Regions from separate parts of the Nordella sp. HKS 07 genome, predicted to be linked through region 2. Evidence: riboswitches for the same ligand, from Rfam matches in the RefSeq annotation. Region 2 holds a riboswitch; each other region holds the start of a gene.
The links. A riboswitch is a leader RNA that binds a small molecule or an ion and turns the genes downstream of it on or off. The one in region 2 is predicted to bind cobalamin.
Positions count from the first base shown of each region.

Region 1: another riboswitch for cobalamin. It lies ahead of G5V57_RS04505 (TonB-dependent siderophore receptor); the one in region 2 lies ahead of G5V57_RS28335 (ferredoxin).
Region 3: another riboswitch for cobalamin. It lies ahead of bluB (5,6-dimethylbenzimidazole synthase); the one in region 2 lies ahead of G5V57_RS28335 (ferredoxin).

Region 1 covers NZ_CP049258.1:928,543-932,642, forward strand. Annotated here, with positions in the region: gene G5V57_RS04495 (AAA domain-containing protein) at 1-546, opposite strand, end outside; gene G5V57_RS04500 (hypothetical protein) at 546-1,652, opposite strand; cobalamin riboswitch at 2,067-2,272, shown strand; gene G5V57_RS04505 (TonB-dependent siderophore receptor) at 2,466-4,100, shown strand, end outside.
Region 2 covers NZ_CP049258.1:6,018,780-6,022,879, forward strand. Annotated here, with positions in the region: gene G5V57_RS28325 (HutD family protein) at 1-454, opposite strand, end outside; gene G5V57_RS28330 (cation diffusion facilitator family transporter) at 470-1,852, opposite strand; cobalamin riboswitch at 2,052-2,260, shown strand; gene G5V57_RS28335 (ferredoxin) at 2,317-3,042, shown strand; gene G5V57_RS28340 (ABC transporter substrate-binding protein) at 3,029-3,967, shown strand; gene G5V57_RS28345 (iron ABC transporter permease) at 3,974-4,100, shown strand, end outside.
Region 3 covers NZ_CP049258.1:6,196,912-6,201,011, forward strand. Annotated here, with positions in the region: gene ilvD (dihydroxy-acid dehydratase) at 1-1,263, opposite strand, end outside; gene G5V57_RS29255 (LysE family translocator) at 1,386-1,997, opposite strand; cobalamin riboswitch at 2,087-2,296, shown strand; gene bluB (5,6-dimethylbenzimidazole synthase) at 2,341-3,048, shown strand; gene G5V57_RS29265 (trans-aconitate 2-methyltransferase) at 3,825-4,100, opposite strand, start outside.

The sequences.
Region 1 (4,100 bases), 2.1 Mb from region 2:
GGTCTGGCGAAAATCGCTGCGGTTTCTGGCATTGCCGAGCACGGCGGCGATCACGCCCCAGCTATCGCGCTCCAAAAGAGCATCCGAAACCGTCTTGAAATATCGCAAGCCCGTCGCATCGGCCGCGATAGCACCCATTCCGGGCAATTCCGCGCTGACATTTTCCACAGCCTTGTTGTTCGATGAGGCGACGATGATTTCATGACCACGCAGCTTCTCATCCAGCTTGTAGAGATGGATGAAAGCGCTGCCTCTTTTGATCTTCTGGCCTGATGGCGTAAAGGCGTCTTCCGGATCGCCGAATTTGCAAAGAAGCTCAGCCCGCTTTGTGACGATCGCCGCCACGATGTCCCGGAGCAACGTCGTCTTCCCGGTTCCAGGAGGTCCGTTAACGGCAAGGATGCCGTCCGATGTCAGGTCCTTGATGGCAAGATTAACAGCGCACTGCTGAAGCATGACCAGCGGATGACGGCCGCTGGCGGGCCACGCGCCAGACGGAAATCTTACCGGCTCCAGCGCCTCCGAAAGCGCCTGGTTGTCCTTCATCAGGTTCCGCCGCGCCTTCGGTTTTGTCGTGCCAAGATAGCGGTTGAGGTTCGCCGTACCCTTTCGGTGCCGGTTAGCTCGGCGGCCCTGGCGAGGTCCTCAAGAAAGAACGAGTTCAGCAGGATCGATTCAGGCGGGTCCTGGAGCTTGAAATACTGATAGGAGCGGACGGCGAAGACAGGCTGTTCTGCGAAACGAGCGTCCAGCCCGAGCGTTTCCACCAGCCACCGATAGGCGGCATCAATCGCCTTTGCCGTCAGCGGCAGCGGATTGCCGTCCTTGTCTTCGGAGACGATTTTTTCCTCGAGCTGTTCGACCAACTGGCGTTCGACCTGCGACCAGTTACCAAGGTCGCGCAGCCTCCCGGCCAAGGCCACGGGAACGCCCCAGCCGAAACTAGAGATCGAAACGGCCTCACTCTCGACTGGCCTGCCGGTACGATCGACCATGATCGTCGCGAGCACGGCTTCCCCCCGCGCCGAGGGTCTTTCAATCCGGCTATCCGAATAGATCTGGAGCAGCGAGGAGACTGCCGCCTCCATATCGATGCTGCCCAGGACGATCTGATAATAGAGCTTCTGGTTGGGACGGCTTTTCTCGCCATCCCCCTCCCAAGGCAGCTTGCCCTTGTCCAGTGGCGCGATACGGAAGCGGTCTCCGCTTGCCAGGTCTTCCGGCTTACGGAACGAAGGGGGCGATAACACCTCCATCGCCGTCCATGCACCAAGAATATCCGTTGCCTTGTTGGTAACAGGCGGCGGCTCCGGAGCTATACGAACCGGCCCCCGGATTTGCGGTTCCTTGATTGGCTCGGCCGCGTGAGCGGACTGCTCTGGCGGGATCGCAGCAGCTGCACGTGAAGATGCCGCCACCCGTGCGCGGGATTCCCGTGCAGCCTCAATCTCTGCTTTAGCTTTGGGCGTCTCGCGACTGACAGAAACCGCCTGAAGCGCCCTTCGATGCAACTCCCTCGCCCGCGGCACCTTCCGCTCGGACAATTCGGCAAGCAGGGTCTTCAGAAACTGCGGATCATCACGGTTCTGATCGAAGAGCTTTTCAAGCTCTGCTATTCCTTTCTTCAACAACGGCCTGGAGGACATGCTCACGCTTGTTCTGTTTCGCGGAAGTCTCGCACAAAATTTAACAGGAAATCAAAGAATTGTGGGCCTGTCTATTTGCCACGCGTCCGCTCAACCTGCTCTTCCACATGCGCGTCCAGCGCGGACGTCACCGCGCCGATCCAATCGCGGAGCTGCAATGCTTGTGGGGATTATCGATTCCCTGGAAGCAATCGAGGCTCCGAAACCCACGCCAAGTTGGCCCCATCCCCGCTATATCGACTGGGCGCCGGTGGAGCACCTCCTGCAGGGTCACTGCGTCAAATAGCGCTTTACCCAAAGTGATTGAGCCGCCTTGAGCTCGATCAACACATGATCTGGAACGCTTCCCGTTCGCCGAATGGCGGTCAGGCACGCCGCCAAATCTGTGAGCAAGCCGTTGACTTCTCCGGCGCAACAGCTAGCTTCGCCGACGGAGCTGGTTCTGCCGCAAGGCAGATTGAAAGGGAACACAGTGAGGCCGAGTCTTCGGCCGAAGCTGAGACTGCCCCCGCAACTGTAACCGTTGAGTCCTCCCCCAAATGCGCCACTGGCCGTAGACGGCCGGGAAGGCGGGAGAGGACGACGACACGGAAGTCAGGAGACCTGCCGGATCCGGTCACCCATGCTTGACCACGGGGTGTGGTCGAGCGCGGTCGTCCGTGGCGGTGACACGTGAGAAGTGTTGCCGCATGCCGGAGACCGCCGGGGTCGATTGACGTCCATTTCGGACGAAACCCTTAAAGCGCCCATCCGCCTGCGGTTTGTCGAAAACCTCGGGACAAACCTTGTTTGCTCCCGCACATCGCAGTTGGGGATGGGATGAAGAGAAGAATTTTTGGTGCCGGCATCGCAGCGCTGGCCTTGAGCGATATCGGCCTGTTTCGCGAGGCCGGGGCGGAAGAACCGACGATGCTTGATCCGATCCTGGTGACCGACGGCCTGACGCCGATCGAACAGGAAAAATCGGGGCGCGCCTATACGGTCATCTACGGCGAGCAGCTCGAGAAGAACCAGATACGTTACGTCGCCGATGCCTTGCGCCAGGTTCCGGGCTTCGCCGTGTCCCGCACCGGCTCCCATGGCGGGCCGACGCAGATCAGGGTGCGCGGCGCCGAAGCCAACCACCTGCTCGTTATGATCGACGGGGTCGAGGTCAACGAAACCTCCAACGGCGAATTCGACTTCGGCAGCCTGCTGGTCGACGATATCGACCGCATCGAAATCCTGCGCGGACCGCAAAGCGCCTTCTGGGGCTCGAATGCGACGGCAGGTGTCATCAACATCATCACCAGGCGCGGCGAAAGGAACGATTATCAGGGCGCTGCCCGAACGGAAACCGGAACCGACGGCACCTATTTCGGAAGCCTGGGCCTTTCCGGCGGCGGCGAGAAGTACGATCTGGCGCTCTCCGGCGCATTTCGCCGCAATGACGGCTTCAATATCTCGGACTTCGGGCATGAAGAGGATGGCGACCGCAATACCACGCTGAACGGCCGCTTCAATGCCGATCTCGCGCCGAACCTCTCGCTCGACAGCACGTTGCGTTATGTCGATCGCAAGAGCGACGCCGACCCTCAGGACGGCAGGGTGATCGATGGAAACGACTGGACGGCCACCGAGGAATTCTACGGCTCGATCGGCGCGACCAATTTGGCGCTCGACGGCGCGCTGACGCAGAAAGCGCGTTTCACCGGCTCCGACACATACCGGGACAATTACGCCAGCACATTCGGCGGCGCCCGGTTCTGGGACGACGGCAACCGCTACAACGCGACCTATCAGGCGAGCTACCGGTTCGACACGCCGAGCCTTCTCGCCGCGCAGCATCAGCTGACCGGCGGCTATGAGTGGGAACGCGAGACATTCGCCCCTTCGCATCTCGACGAGACGCTCGCGCGCGAGGCCAATTCGGTGGTGGGTGAATATCGCGGCGCCTTCCTCGACCAGCTCTATCTGAACGCCGCGCTGAGACGCGATTTCAATGACAGCTTCGCCAATGCGACGACCTACAGCGTGAGCGGCGCATGGCTGGTGCCGGACACCGCGACTCGACTGCACGCCTCGATTGGCACCGGTGTCACCAATCCCACCTTCACCGAGCAGTACGGATACATACCATCGACCTATATCGGCAATCCCGACCTGAAGCCGGAACAGAGCTTCGGCTGGGATATCGGCATCGAACAGGGCTTCTTCGACCGCTACCTGGTGGCGGGCATCACGTACTTCAGTCAGGATCTGACCGACGAGATCGTCGTCGTCTATGACTCCAACTTCATCGGCACCGCGATCAATCGCGACGGCAGGAGCAAACGGCAGGGTGTCGAGGTGTCGGCGACACTCGATCTCCAGAACGGTTTCACCGCCACGGCCACCTACACCTATACCGACGCGACCGAGCAGACCGAGGATCATGGCCCGCGGCTCGAAGAGATAAGGCGGCCGCGGCACACG
Region 2 (4,100 bases):
CTGTGACTTCACCGTCGATGCAGTAGATGAGATGCGTGGCGCCCATCGCCATCAGGGGCAGGGGTGCTGTGAGCTGGCGGCAGGTGAGCGACCCTTTGCCGAATGAGCGCGCAATCATCAGATTGAAGTCGCGCACCGGTCCGTCGCTGAGCTTGCCGGTGACCGACCAGTCGCCGGAGAAGGAGGCCGGGCGATAGGGCGAAGCGAGATCGATCGCGCCGATCTCTTCGGTTTCGAGCCGCATGCCCTTGCCTTCGAGCAGCATGATATGGCGGTCATAGCCGGCGAATTTCGAGAAGGGACCGTCCTCCGCGACATCGGCGATGCTGACGCGCCAGCGGAATCCGGTGCCGCCGAACCCGCCATCTGGGGGATCGACCGCGATCTCGGTCGTGATGCCGCCGCCATTCTTCCAGGGCATCACCTTGTAATCGTCGCGCCGCAGGATCTTCATGAGCTCCCCCCTCAATCAATGCAAAGCATAGCCGATCGGTTCGGCATGCGCGATCACGCGCCGGATATCGGGCTTGGCGTGTTGCAGCGAGAGCTCGATCCGGTCGATGACTTCATGCACCGTCTCGACTGCCTCCTCGGGAGCGAAGCGGCAGTGATAATGCACGAAGACGCCCTCGCTGTTGCGCCTGACCCGCACATTGTGGATGTCGCAGACCCGCGTCTCGGCCGCGGCGAGCTTGCGCAGCAGATCCTCGATTTCCTTCTGGCTACGCGGCGGCAGATCCTCTCCCGGCAGCACCTTCTCGGGCAGCGGCTCGATGTGGCTCTCCACCTCGACATCCTGGCCGAGCTCACCGCGGATGGCGGCCTCGAGCATGGTCGCCTTTTCATGGGCGTCGAGCAGCGACATCCTGGCGTCGACCTCGAGATCGAAGCTGACGGCGGTACGGATGCCGACGCGCTGGATGGTCAGATGGTGGATCGCCAGATCGAGACGATGCGCGATGAGCCGCACGCGCTGCGAGATCGATTCATCGTCGAGCGCCACGGGATCCGTGGTGACGGTGACATCCGCATTGGGATAGGCGGCCCGGATATTCTGGCTCACCAGTTCCCTGAGCGCGATCATGTCGTCGACCGGCATGGTGCGCGGCACGGTCACGACGACGCCGGTGAACAGCGTGGCGCCGGCGGGCCGGATGCGCAAGCGTTCGAGCGCCAGCACGCCGGGCGTCGCCTCGATGATCTTGCGGATGGCCTCGGTGGCCGAGCCCGGCGCCGCGTCGAGCAAGGTGTCGAGCGTGCGCTTGCCGAGGCGCAATGCGATCACCGTCATGACGCAGGCGACGATCAAAGCTGCGATGGAGTCGGCGGCCGGAAAGCCGTACCAGACCAGGCCGAGGCCGACCAGCACCGCCATGGAGCTCCACATGTCCGAGGTGAAGTTGAGCGCATCGGCGGCCAGCGCCTCGCTCGACGTCGCCTTGGCGACGCGGGTCAGGGCACGGGCGCGGAAGAAATCGACGATGATCGAGACGACGATGATGGCGGCCGCCCACCAGGTGAGCAGGATCTCGGTGTTGCCGGAGATCAGGCGATGGATGGCCTCATAGGAGATCCAGGCGGTGGTGCCGAGCAGCAGGCCGGTCTCGGCCAGCGCCGCGATGCTCTCGATTTTCGCATGGCCGTAATGATGCCGTTCGTCCGGCGGCTGATCGCTCATGCGCACGGCGAAGAAGGTGATCACCGTGGCACAGAAATCGGTGAAGCTGTGGACAGCCTCCGACAGGATGCCGAGCGATCCGGTGAGCAGCCCCGCCACCAGCTTGGCGATGGCGAGCGCGGCGCTCGCCGCCATGGAGATGAGGGCGACAGATTGTTTTTCCGACTGAGCCATAACCGTTTCCTAGCGCGGGATGCGAAAAAGTGGATACCGGTCTTTCGCGAGAATCCCGCGCTAAAATACTAAAATCGATCCCGTTTATGAGTTTGGTTCGAATCGATCCAAACTCATCGTGATCTAGGCCGGGACACGGGAAAATTGAACCCGGTTTATTTGCACGATCTGCAACAAGTCTTGACCCGCCAAGCGCCATTCCGTAGTAACGGCTCACGGTTCCGCCCAGCCATGGCGGATTAAAAGGGAACACGGTGCGGACTACCCATCAGGGGCCAAGACCGTGGCTGCCCTCGCAACTGTAAGCGGCAAGCGCTTTGCCATCACCACTGGCCCATCGGGGCTGGGAAGGAGCACAGCGCGCCAGAGCCGCGAGCCAGGAGACCTGCCGTAGCAAATATCCATGACGCCGGACGAGGTGTGCCGGCAGGGGTGAGGCATGATTTTCCGCGCGATGTCAGGCGATGCAGCCTGACGCTATACTCTATCTGGTGAGCCAGGCCTATGTGAGCGCCAAGCGTCTGCGCGCTCTCAAGGCCGGATTACTCCAGGCTTCCGCCGTCCCGGCGCGCGTCGCGCGCATGGAGGGCGCCGAGGCCGGTCCCATGACGGCTCTCGACGAGCTGGTGCACGACGGCGCCAGCGCCATCCTGGTGCAGCCGGTCGGCCTGCCATTCTCCGACAGTCTCGGCGCGTGGCTCGGCGGTGCCCTTGGCCACTGGCTGCGGAAGAATCCAGCCATCCAACTGGCGCTGGCGCAGGACCAGGCCGACGCGGCAGAGGTGCACGCGGCGGTCGCCGCCAGGGCACTGAGCAAGGCCGACGCGGCACGTCTCATTACGACGGACGAAGCCGAGCTCAATAATCCGGGCTGGCAGGATCCACCACCCTTCCGCCACCACCTGCTGGTCTGCTCCGGCCCGCGCTGCAGCTACCGCGAGGCCGGCTCGATCAAGGACGTGCTCACCGACGCCCTGCGGCGCGAAGGCATATATGACAACTGCCTCATCGCGCTGACCGGATGTCTTTTTCCCTGCAACCAGGGGCCGTTGGTGGCGGTCTATCCCTCAGGTCACTGGTACCGGCTCACGAAGCCGGCAGACGTGGCCCGTTTCGCCGCCGCACTGGCTTCCAATACGTTCGTCCCTGAACTCATCATCCATGAGGTAAAACATCATGAGATTGTCTAGCCTGGTGATCGCGGCCCTCCTGGCGCTTGCGGCGCCGCCAGCCCTGGCGCAGGAGCGCAGCATCGAAAGCTGCGCCACGACCTCGAGCTTCAAGGCGGCACCGAGCCGCGTCATCACGCTCAATCAGCAGGCTACCGAGATCATGCTGGCGCTCGGCCTCGAACGCCACCTCATCGGCACCGCCTATCTCGACGATGCGATCCCCGAGCGCTGGCTTACCGCGTACAAGAGCGTGCCGGTGATCGCCAAGCAATATCCGGCGCGTGAGGTGGTGATGGCGCAGAGTCCGGACTTTCTCTTCGCCGGCTTCGCGTCGGCCTTCGGCGAGAAGAGGCTCGGCCCCGAGAAGGACTGGAATGCTCTTGGCATCGGAACCTATGTGGTCAATGCGGAATGTCGCAACCAGCATCCCGACGACGTCATGATCACCACGGCGGCGCTCTATACCGATATCGAGCGCATCGGCGCGCTGTTCGGCGCAGAGGACAAAGCCAGAGCTTTGGCGGACGATATGAAGGCGCGGCTCGCCGCTGTCGCCGGCAGCAATCCGGGCGCCGGACGGCGCGCCTTCCTTTTCGACTCCGGCACCGAGACCGCGTTCTCGGCGGGCTGCTGCGGAACACCCGCCTTGCTGCTCCAGGCCGTCGGCCTCAAGAACATCGCCGCCGATGTGAAGGGCCGCTGGGCCGATCTCGCCTGGGAGAAGGTCGCCACCGCCGATCCGGAGATCATCGTGCCGATCGAGGCGGAATGGTCGACGGCGCAAGAGAAGATCAATCACCTCAAGGCCGATCCGGTGCTTTCGCAGCTCGAGGCCGTCAAGGCGGAGCGTTTCATCATCATTCCCTTCTCGCAAACCTTGCTCGGTGTGCGCTTCGTCGAAGGGGTGGAAAAACTCGGCGCCGATCTCGAGGCCTTGAAGTAGATCGGGGTGACCGTCTCCTCCTTCAGAAGTCCCGGCCTGTTCGCGCTCGCGGTCATGGCACTGATCCTCGCCGGGCTCGCCGGGGTCTTCTGGGGCACCGCCGATCTTGCCTGGGATGATCGCTTCAAGGCGC
Region 3 (4,100 bases), 180 kb from region 2:
CCCGCCATCCTTGGAGAAGGCATGCTCGGCCGAGCGGATCACGCCCGTCTTGCGGTCGAGATCGAGATCGTCATAGCGGCGCTCCTGGCTGAAGGCGACCTGGGTCGGCACACCACCCGGCGCGGCGCGGAAGAAGTCGCTCACCTTGGCGCTCCTGGTGCGCATCACGTCCCATTGTTCGAGCGCGACACCCAGCGTTTCCGAATGGACGGAGCCGACAGAGGTGTCGATCAGACCGGCGCGATCGAGCTCGCCGAGGATCGCCATGATGCCGCCGGCGCGGTGCACGTCCTCCATATGCACGTCCGACTTGGAAGGGGCGACCTTGCACAGCACCGGCACGCGGCGCGACAGCCGGTCGATATCGGCCATGGTGAAATCGAGTTCGGCCTCATGCGCGGCCGCGAGCAGATGCAGCACCGTATTGGTCGAGCCGCCCATGGCGATGTCGAGGGTCATGGCATTCTCGAAGGCGGCGAAGCTCGCGACCGAGCGCGGCAGCACGCTCGCATCGTCCTGCTCGTAATAGCGCCGCGCCAGGTCGACGACGAGATGGCCGGCCTCGACGAAGAGCCGGCGGCGGTCGGCATGGGTGGCGAGCGTCGAGCCGTTGCCGGGCAGCGACAGGCCGAGCGCCTCGGTGAGGCAGTTCATCGAATTGGCCGTGAACATGCCGGAGCACGAGCCGCAGGTCGGGCATGCCGAGCGCTCGATGACCTTCATGTCCTCCTCGGACACCTTGTCATCGACGGCCGCCACCATGGCGTCGACGAGGTCGAGGGCGACTTCCTTGCCCTTGAGCACCACCTTGCCGGCCTCCATCGGCCCGCCCGAGACGAAGACGACCGGGATATTGAGGCGCAGCGCCGCCATCAGCATGCCGGGGGTGATCTTGTCGCAATTGGAGATGCAGACCATCGCGTCGGCGCAATGGGCGTTGACCATGTATTCGACCGAATCCGCGATGAGCTCGCGCGACGGCAGCGAATAGAGCATGCCGTCATGGCCCATGGCGATGCCGTCATCCACCGCGATGGTGTTGAACTCCTTGGCGACACCGCCCGCCGCCTCGATTTCGCGCGCGACGAGCTGGCCGAGATCCTTCAGATGCACATGGCCCGGCACGAACTGGGTGAATGAGTTGACCACGGCGATGATCGGCTTGCCGAAATCGCTGTCCTTCATGCCGGTGGCGCGCCAGAGGCCGCGGGCGCCGGCCATGTTGCGGCCATGGGTGGTGGTGCGGGAACGATAGCTGGGCATGGTTTCTCGGTCTTTTCCTAATGCTTTCAGGACGATGCCTTCGTGCGCGTGCTTGCCTGCCCTGTCAACCGGTCAGATGGCATGGCTCGAATGTGCTTACGTGGGGATACCTTGGCCGACGCTCAGCGGCCGCGCAAAGCCAGCCAGATGCCGCCGCCGATCAGGCACAGGCCGCTCGACATCTCGACGAAGCGCACCCGCTTCTGCGAGAGCCATGACCCGGCATTGCCGGCGGCGAAAGCATAGAGACTGTCGAAGACGGTGGCGATGACCATGAAGCTCAAGCCCAGCAGGATCAGCTGGTTCAGGTAATCGCCATTGGGCGAAATGAATTGCGGGATGAGCGCGCCAAAGACGAGCAGCACTTTCGGGTTGGACAGGATGACGACGAAGCCCTGCAGAAAAAAGCCACCTCTCGGCGCCGCGGGCGCGCTCTGGGTCAACACGTCGCCCTTGGAGCGCAAGAGCTTGATGCCGAGCCAGATGAGATAGGCAGCACCCGCAAGGCGCAGCACATCGAACCAGACGCCCATATAGGTGATGGCCGAAGCAAGTCCGGCAATGGCGATGGCCATCCAGACCACGAGGCCCGCCTGGGTGCCGGCGACATTGAGAAGACCGGCGCGGGCGCCGTGCTTGAGGCTGTTGGCGATGACGATGGTGACGGTCGGGCCCGGCACAATGACGATGGCGATGGCGGCAATGCAGAAGGCGACATAGGCTTCGATGGTCATGGCTCTCTCCCGTTCCTGGCCATCGAGCAAGCCATAATCGCGCACACGCATGCAAGAGGATTCTGGACAGCTGGCCTGATGCTCTTCTACCTTGCGCCTTACTGCCCGGTGCCTTCGCCACGCGGCGAGGGAGAATCGGAAACACGGTGCGACGCCGTGGCGTGCCCAACGCTGTAAGGAAGATTTTTCCAGCCATTTCAGTTTTTTACGCTGAAGTGTGAGGCCACTGGGTTAACCGGGAAGGCGCTGGGAGAAGGTGAATCCGAGCCAGAAGACCGGCCAGGCAGGATGGCTATCCGCGTGGACAGGCGGGTGGCGGCGATGCAACGCAAGGGGAAGAGCGATGCAGACCGAACCTGTTTCCGCCGGCGATTTCGACGCGGCGGCGCGCGACGCCGTCTATCGGGCCATTTTCACCCGCCGCGATATACGTGGCCAGTTCCTGCCCTGCCCGGTTCCCGATCCGGTCCTGGCGCGCCTCCTCACCGCCGCCCATCACGCGCCTTCGGTGGGTTTCATGCAGCCGTGGAATTTCATCGTCATTCGCGATGCGGGGCGCAAGGCGCAGATACGCGACCTCGTCCGCCAGGCCCGGGCCGAGGAGGTTCGTCACGTCGCGGATGACCGGCAGGCGCTCTACCGGTCCCTGAAGCTCGACGGCATTGTCGAAGCGCCGGTCAATCTCTGCATCACCTGCGACAGGAGCCGTGCCGAAGGATCGCCGCTGGGACGCTGGCACAACCCCGAGATGGATCTCTACAGCACCGTCTGCGCGGTACAGAATCTCTGGCTCGCGGCGCGCGCCGAAGGGTTGGGGCTCGGCTGGGTCAGCATTCTCGACAAGGATGCGCTGAAGGCCCTGCTCGCCCTTCCGGCGCATGTCACCCCGGTTGCCTATCTCTGCCTCGGCTATGTCTCGGATTTCGCGGACAGGCCCGAGCTCGAAAGCAAGGGCTGGCGCAAGCGCCTGGCCCTCGACGAGCTCATATCAGCTGAGAGCTGGGCAGGCGGCGGCGAGGATGCGCTCAAAGCGCTGATCAGGAGCGCTTGAAAGCTGCATAGGTAAAGGCCTGGCTCGTCCCGAAGGGCGTCGGATGGGGCTCAATTTCGGTGACACACAATTTCGAAATTTCGGTGTCAGTGCATTTAATAGAAATTTCGGTGACAGTGCATTTAATAGATCAATAAGAAATTTCGAAATTTCAGAAAATTTCGGTGACAGTGCATTTAATAGATCGGCTGCGCCGAAACGACGAAATTGAATGCACTGTCACCGAAATTCTAAGCACCAACTACCAGCAGGCCACAAAGCTAGATACACCGAGTCGCTTTTACTTTTCTGTGGACGGGAGCTGGCCCATTTCGCGTAGACGCTTTACGTCCTGTGCCGCTTTACCAGATAAAACTCTATCTACGTTTTTGACGAAATCCATTTGCTGACGACGAATTAGGAATTTCGGTGACAGTGCATTCAATATTGTTGAATTTCGGAATTTCGGAATTTCGGTGACAGTGGAATTTCGGTGACAGTGCATTCAATATTGTTGTTTCTGCGCAACCACTATTAGGAATTTCGGTGACAGTGCATTCAATATTGTTGTTTCTGCGGAATTTCGTGACAGTGCATTCAATATTGTTGTTTCTGCGCAACCACTATTAAGCACTGTCACCGAAATTGGGACACTATTAAGTGCACTGTCACCGAAATTGGGATGACGGATTGAGTGGTGGCGCGTCTGCCGCGACGCTCGCCCCCACAACTTTCACCGAGAGGGAGACATTGCTAAGGATTGCGCGCTCGTCCGGCAGGCGGCGGCGAGGACGGGCTCACAGCGCTGATCGGGACCGCCTGAAAGCCGCATAAGTAAAGGCCTGGGTCGTTCCGAAGGGCGTCGGATGCGTCTCGCCGGCCTCGTCGATGAGTTCGAAATCCGCTCCGAGACGCGCGGCCAGCGTGTCGGCACTGTAGCGCTGCACCGGCAGGCCGCTGCATTTCTCAGGACCGGTCAGCGCGAAAGTCGAGATCACGATGTGAGATCCGGGCCGGGTGCCGGCTTTCAGCGCCGCGATATAGGCGTCTTGGGCATCTACCTCGGTGAGGAA